Regions from separate parts of the Pseudomonas sp. C9-3 genome, predicted to be linked through region 3. Evidence: predicted binding sites of a transcription regulator. Region 3 holds the regulator's gene; each other region holds the start of a gene.

Region 1 (2,265 bases), 1.3 Mb from region 3:
TCGTCGACTCCGGCAAATTCCCCTGGGCCGAGAACAAGGAACGCTTCCCGCTGCTCAACACGCCCGACCCGTCCTATCACGGCGTGACCTACACCGAAGCCTTCGGCCCCGCCGCCTTCATCGGCCGCTGCCGTGTCGTGCCGCTGCGCAACACCGGTGCCGCGCTCTCGCCGTTCAACGCCTTCCTGATCCTGCAAGGTTTGGAAACCCTCGCCCTGCGCATGGAGCGCCACTGCGAGAACGCCGTGAAAGTCGCCCAGTATTTGCAGGACCACCCGCAAGTCAGCTGGGTGAAGTACGCCGGTCTCGCCGACCACCCCGAGCAGGAACTGGCGCTGCGCTACATGGGCGGCAAGCCCGCGTCGATCCTCTCGTTCGGCATCAAGGGCGGGCAGGAAGCCGGCGCGCGCTTCATCGACGCACTGAACCTGGTGGTGCGCCTGGTCAACATCGGCGACGCCAAGTCCCTGGCCTGCCACCCGGCCTCGACCACCCACCGCCAGCTCAACGACGAAGAACTGCAGAAGGCCGGCGTACCGCGCGACATGGTGCGCCTGTCCATCGGCATCGAGCACATCGACGACATCCTCGCCGACCTCGCCCAGGCGCTGGACGCCGCCAAGGCCTGATCCCGCGGCAACCGAATGAGGCGCCAGGCCGGCGCCTCATTCGCGGGTCAGCGGCCCCTGCAATATCTAATTGCCATCATCTTGCAGACGCTCCATCGGCCTTTCCGTAGAATGCCGGCCAGCGCCGCAAGCCAGCGCGCGACCGCACCCAGTGACACACCAGCGAACAGGGATTTCGTCCGCCTTTCCCCGCCTATTCCTTTCCGACCCGCCTTCCAGGCGCCGGCCGGCGGATAACTTTTTTCGCCCGTGACCATACGGTTCCGCCCGATCCTGCCGATAGGGCTTGGACGTGGTTCGCCACCCTGGCCCCCAACAAGAACAATCTCCGAACGGCCTGACTTCACACAACCTTTCCTGGAGATCGTCAATGAACACCTGGATTTCCAACCTGAGCGTGAATCTCAAGTTGGCCCTGGGCTTCGGCCTGGTCCTCGCCTTCACCGCCATCCTCGCCATCGTCAGTTGGGTCGGCCTGGGCTCGCTGATCGACCGCAGCAACTGGATGAGCGATATCACCGAGCTGAACTCGCGCCTGACCAAGCTGCGCATCACTCGCCTGCAGTACATGATCGCCGACGGCGCCGAGCAGGAAGCCGCCAACGTCATGTCCACCCTGGCCGACTTCAAGGCGCAGCAGCAGAAACTGCGCGCCTCCTTCGTCAGCCCCGAGAACGTGCGCATGCTCGACCAGCTCGGCGGCATCATCGCCGACTACGAGAAGTCCCTGGCCGCCATGCGCGCCGGCTACCAGAGCGCTGGCATCACCCGCCGCGCCCTGCAGGACAACGCCACGCGCGCCGCCGAACTGACGGCCACCATCCAGCAGGACGTACTCAAGGCCCCCGCGGACGAAGAGCGCGCCACCCGCTTCCAGGCCATCACTGGCACCCGTGAAGACCTGCTGCAGGCCCGCTACGACGTGCGCGATTACCTAGCCACGGCCCTCACCAGCAACGGTGACGGCGTGACCCGCGGCCTGGATGAAAGCATCGCCGGCCTGCCGGCCCTGGAAAGCGTCCTCGGCGTCGCCGAAGCGCAGTACGTCCAGCAACTGGGCACTGCCCTGCGCGCCTATCGCGATGCCGTCACCACCCTGCGCGGCAACATGGCCGCCATCGTCCAGGCACGCAAGGAAATGACCACCCAGGGCCAGGACATCGTCAAGATCAGCGAAAGTCTCTACCAACTCCAGCTCGATCGCCGCGACGCCGAAAGCGCCCGCGCCCGCAGCCTGCAGACCCTGTTCACCCTGCTCGCGCTGGTCCTGGGCGGCATCGCCGCGCTGATCATCACCCGCCAGATCACCCGCCCGCTGCAGGAAACCATGGCTGTGGTCGACCGCATCGCCGCCGGCGACCTGTCGCAGACCGTCCAGGTCACCCGCCGCGACGAACTCGGCCGCCTGCAGCAAAGCATGCAGCGCATGAGCCAGAGCCTGCGCGAGCTCATCGGTGGCATCCGCGACGGCGTCACCCAGATCGCCAGCGCCGCCGAGGAACTCTCCGCCGTCACCGAGCAGACCAGCGCCGGCGCGAACACCCAGAAGGTCGAGACGGACCAGGTCGCCACCGCCATGCACGAAATGTCCGCCACCGTGCAGGAAGTCGCGCGCAACGCCGAGCAGGCCTCCCAG
Region 2 (2,265 bases), 1.0 Mb from region 3:
CCGCTGGCGATATTGCGCAGCATGGCGGCCACACCGAGGATCGGACGGGTCACGCCGCGGGCAGTCAGCCACATGGCGAACAGGCCGATCAGCACGGCGATCAGGCCGAAGCCCAACTGCGAGACGGTGCCTTGCACACGCTGGTTATCCAACTCGTTCTGCAGTTCGATGGCCGGGCCGAGCAGGACGTTCTGCGGGACTTCCAGCAGCACGCCCCAGGGTTTGGAGCCGGGGATCGGCTGCAACGGTTCGACTACGCGCAATTGGTCGTCCTGGCGGAACACCTGCTCATGGTTGGCGGCGATGGCCTGCAGCAGGTCGGCGCCCTGGTTCGGGTAGACCTCCTTGAGGTTCTTGCTCAGCTTCGAGGCATCCGCGCTGTGACCGGCGAGCAGGCCTGCCGCGCTGACGATGCTGACGCGGCCCTGGCCGTCATAGAGTTCCTGGCTGCCTTCCACGGCAATTTCCTGCAGCTTCTCCATGCTGATGTCCAGGCCCATGACGCCGATGACCTTGCCGTCCAGCTCCAGCGGGAAGGCGATGCTGGTCATCAGCATCTTCTTGCTGCCCACGTCGTCGAAATACGGATCGAGCACGCAGGGCTGGCCGGTGGTCTTGGGGCAGGTGAACCAGGCGTTGTAGGCGCTGCCGCTGGGGCCGGGGCTGGTGTCGTTGAGCAGCGATTCGGCCATGGCCTCGGACTCGAGGTGACCCGGCGTGGCCTGGGACCAGTAGATGGAGAAGCGACCGGCATCATTGCTGCCCAGTTCGCCCTGGCCGGCGAACAGCTTGTCCTTGCCATCCAGCGCGTCGGGTTCGAAGGCGACGTAGAGGCCGAGCAGTTCCGGGTTGCCTTCCAGCGCGGTCTTCACCTGGCGGGTCAGGTCCTCGCGCAGGTCGTAGGCATCGAGGAAGCGCTTCTGCGCCTGGTCACGCAGGAACAGCACCTGCCGTGAGAAACCCTTGCCATATTGATAGGCGTCCATGATGTAGCGCTGGATGCGCATGGCCTGGACTTCACCGCGTGATTGCAGGCGGGCCTTGGCTGCTTCGTCGAGCATCTGCGTGCTCGATTGCTTGACCAGCGCGGTACTGTGCTGGGTGCGGTAAACGGACAGCCCGGACAGCAGCGAGACAACGCCGAGCAGGCAGAGCCCGGCAAGCAAGGTGATCTTCCACTGGATGGAAAGACGGCGCAGAAGCATGGAGGGGAATCCTTGTTTGAACTAAGCCTCGGGATGCCAGCTATATCGGCCTTTCCCGCATCTTCTTGACCCGCGACGGGGCGAAACGCCAGAAAACAGGCGATTCTGGCGTGCCTGGCCGACGGGCGGCGAAAAGCCAGGCAAGAAGCGTGCTCGTCTGCGTGAAAGTCCTGCCAGGCGAACTCGGAAACGTCTTGATTCGACTGAAATTTTGACACCCCGGCGAGCGTTTGGCAGAGTGCGCGCCTTTTGCCCGCGCCCTGGCGCGGCGAGCCCTGGAAGGAGTGCTGGAATGAATGCGGTGTTGATCGCCATTGGCCTGATGCTGGTGTTGAGCCTGTGTCGCGTGCATGTGGTGGTCGCGCTGATCGCCGGTGCAGTGGCAGGTGGTCTGCTCGGCGGCCTGGGCATGGATGGCACGCTCAAGGCGTTCAACGAGGGCCTGGGTGCCGGTGCGACGGTGGCGTTGTCCTACGCCATGCTCGGCGCCTTCGCCGTGGCCATCGCGCGCTCCGGAATGGCGCACGCCCTGGCCGACCGCGCCCTGGCGATGCTCGGCCGGCATGAGGCAAACGGTTCCAGTGCCTTCAAGTGGATGATGATTGCCCTGCTGCTGGTGGTGGCGATCTCCTCGCAGAATATCCTGCCGATCCACATCGCCTTCATTCCGCTGCTGGTGCCGCCACTGCTCTACGTCCTGACGCGCCTGCAGATCGACCGCCGGCTGATCGCCTGCGTCATCACCTTTGGCCTGATCACGCCCTACATGTTCCTGCCGGTGGGTTTCGGCAACATCTTCCTGAACCAGATCCTGCTGGCCAACGTGGCGCGCGCGGGCGTCGACGTGCAGGGCATCAACGTCACCCACGCCATGCTGATCCCGGCGCTGGGCATGGTCTGCGGGTTGCTGATCGCGGTGTGCTTCAGCTACCGGCGCAAGCGTGATTACGATCTGGAACGCATCGAACAGGCTGAGCGGGTCGATACCCCCTACAGCAAGATGAGCCTCGCCGTGGCCGGCGTCGCCGTGGTGGCGGCGTTCGCCGTGCAACTGCTGCTG
Region 3 (2,265 bases):
TCCGCGAGCACCGGAAGCGGTGGAGCACCGCAGCCGGATTAGCCGAAACGCCAGAAGCGTGACGGTCGAATGACGAGACAAGGTATTGATATGGGCATGCATCCCGTTCAGGTAATCGCAGTCACCGGTGGCAAGGGTGGCGTGGGCAAGACCAACGTGTCGGTGAATCTGTCGCTGGCGCTGGCCGATCTTGGTCGCCGCGTCATGCTGCTGGACGCCGACCTTGGCCTGGCCAACGTCGACGTGCTGCTGGGCCTGTCGCCCAAGCGCACGCTGGCCGACGTGATCGAAGGCGAATGCGACCTGCGCGACGTGATCCTCCAGGGGCCCGGCGGCATCCGCATCGTCCCGGCGGCCTCGGGCACCCAGAGCATGGTGCACCTCACGCCGATGCAGCATGCCGGCCTGATCCAGGCTTTCAGCGACATCAGCGACAACATCGACGTGCTGGTGGTGGACACCGCCGCCGGTATCGGCGACTCGGTGGTGAGCTTCGTTCGCGCGGCCCAGGAAGTACTGCTGGTCGTCTGCGATGAACCCACGTCCATCACCGATGCCTATGCTTTGATCAAGCTGCTCAACCGCGACTACGGCATGACCCGTTTCCGCGTGCTGGCGAACATGGCCCACAGCCCCCAGGAGGGCCGCAACCTGTTCGCCAAGCTGACCAAGGTCACCGACCGTTTCCTCGACGTGGCGCTGCAGTACGTCGGCGCCATTCCTTACGACGAGTCGGTGCGCAAGGCGGTGCAGAAGCAGCGTTCGGTGTATGAGGCGTTCCCGCGCAGCAAGGCTTCCCTGGCCTTCCGGGCGGTGGCGCAGAAGGTCGACAGCTGGCCGCTGCCGGCCAACCCACGAGGGCACCTGGAGTTCTTCGTCGAGCGCCTGGTGCAACATCCCACGGGTTCGGCCGTATGACCGCGGCCTCCGGAGCGCGTATGTACAGCAAGGCACAGGCGCATAACTCCCAGGAACTGCTGATCCAGAAACACGCACCACTGGTGAAGCGCATCGCCTACCACCTGCTGGGCCGCCTGCCGGCCAGCGTGCAGGTGGAGGACCTGATGCAGGCCGGGATGATCGGCCTGCTGGAGGCGGCGAAGAAGTACGACGCGGGCAAGGGCGCGAGCTTCGAGACCTATGCCGGCATCCGTATCCGTGGCGCCATGCTCGACGAGGTGCGCAAGGGCGATTGGGCGCCCCGTTCGGTGCACCGCAACACCCGTATGGTCAGCGACGCCATCCGCGCCGTCGAGGCGCGCACCGGACGCGACGCTAAAGATCAGGAGGTTGCTGCCGAACTCAATATGAGCCTCGAAGATTATTACGGCATCCTCAGCGACACCCAGGGCAGCCGGCTGTACAGCTTCGATGACATGTTGCAGGACGGTGAACAGGGCGGTGGCCTTGCCGAAGACGCTTCGCATCACGACAACGAGCCGTCCCACGGCCTGGAAGACGAACGCTTCCAGGCGGCGCTGGCCGACGCCATTACCAAGCTGCCCGAGCGCGAGCGGCTGGTCCTGGCGCTGTACTACGACGAGGAGCTCAACCTCAAGGAGATCGGCGAAGTACTGGGCGTCAGCGAGTCCCGCGTCAGCCAGCTGCACAGCCAGTGCGCCGCGCGCCTGCGCTCGCGACTGGCGGAGTGGCGCGCGCGCTGAGCATCGGGTAGTTTCGCGGCTGCTTGTTCTGAGCGTAAAGCCTGAAAGGAATTTCCTTAGGCAAGTTATAGGCTTACGAATTTTTGGGTGACGTTCCTTTGACGCATCCACCCCAAAGAGCGCACGGCGCTCAATGAATTGACGGCACGCCCGCCAGGGCGCGTTTGGTATCGATGGAGGCAGGTTTGGACAAGAACATGAAAATTCTCATCGTGGACGACTTTTCCACGATGAGGCGCATCATCAAGAACCTCCTGCGAGACCTGGGGTTCACCAACACCGCAGAAGCCGACGACGGCACCACTGCGCTGCCGATGCTGCACAGCGGCAACTTCGATTTCCTCGTGACCGACTGGAACATGCCCGGCATGACCGGCATCGACCTGCTTCGTGCGGTCCGCGCCGACGAGCGCCTCAAGCACCTGCCGGTGCTGATGGTCACCGCCGAAGCCAAGCGCGACCAGATCATCGAAGCGGCCCAGGCCGGGGTCAACGGCTATGTGGTCAAGCCTTTCACCGCTCAGGTGCTGAAAGAAAAGATCGAGAAGATTTTCGAGCGGGTCGGCAGCTAAGGCCGGCATAGAGGGCGTCATGGATTTCA

What was found. Region 3 encodes FliA, which starts transcription of late flagellar genes. Its sites were predicted from a motif close to CTAAAGTTTNNNNNNNNNNNGCCGNTAA; they were not measured.
Region 1: a site for FliA is predicted at 885-912, ahead of RS899_RS23935 (methyl-accepting chemotaxis protein). Genes of this name have one in related genera too.
Region 2: a site for FliA is predicted at 1,248-1,275, ahead of RS899_RS30960 (methyl-accepting chemotaxis protein). Genes of this name have one in related genera too.

The regions. Positions count from the first base shown of each region.
Region 1 is NZ_CP135919.1:5,216,197-5,218,461, forward strand. Features, by position in the region: gene RS899_RS23930 (bifunctional O-acetylhomoserine aminocarboxypropyltransferase/cysteine synthase) at 1-629, shown strand, start outside; gene RS899_RS23935 (methyl-accepting chemotaxis protein) at 1,135-2,265, shown strand, end outside.
Region 2 is NZ_CP135919.1:2,835,682-2,837,946, reverse strand. Features, by position in the region: gene RS899_RS30960 (methyl-accepting chemotaxis protein) at 1-1,205, opposite strand, end outside; gene RS899_RS12805 (Na+/H+ antiporter family protein) at 1,498-2,265, shown strand, end outside.
Region 3 is NZ_CP135919.1:3,874,214-3,876,478, reverse strand. Features, by position in the region: gene fleN (flagellar synthesis regulator FleN) at 91-918, shown strand; gene fliA (RNA polymerase sigma factor FliA) at 915-1,664, shown strand; gene RS899_RS17540 (chemotaxis response regulator CheY) at 1,862-2,236, shown strand; gene RS899_RS17535 (protein phosphatase CheZ) at 2,256-2,265, shown strand, end outside.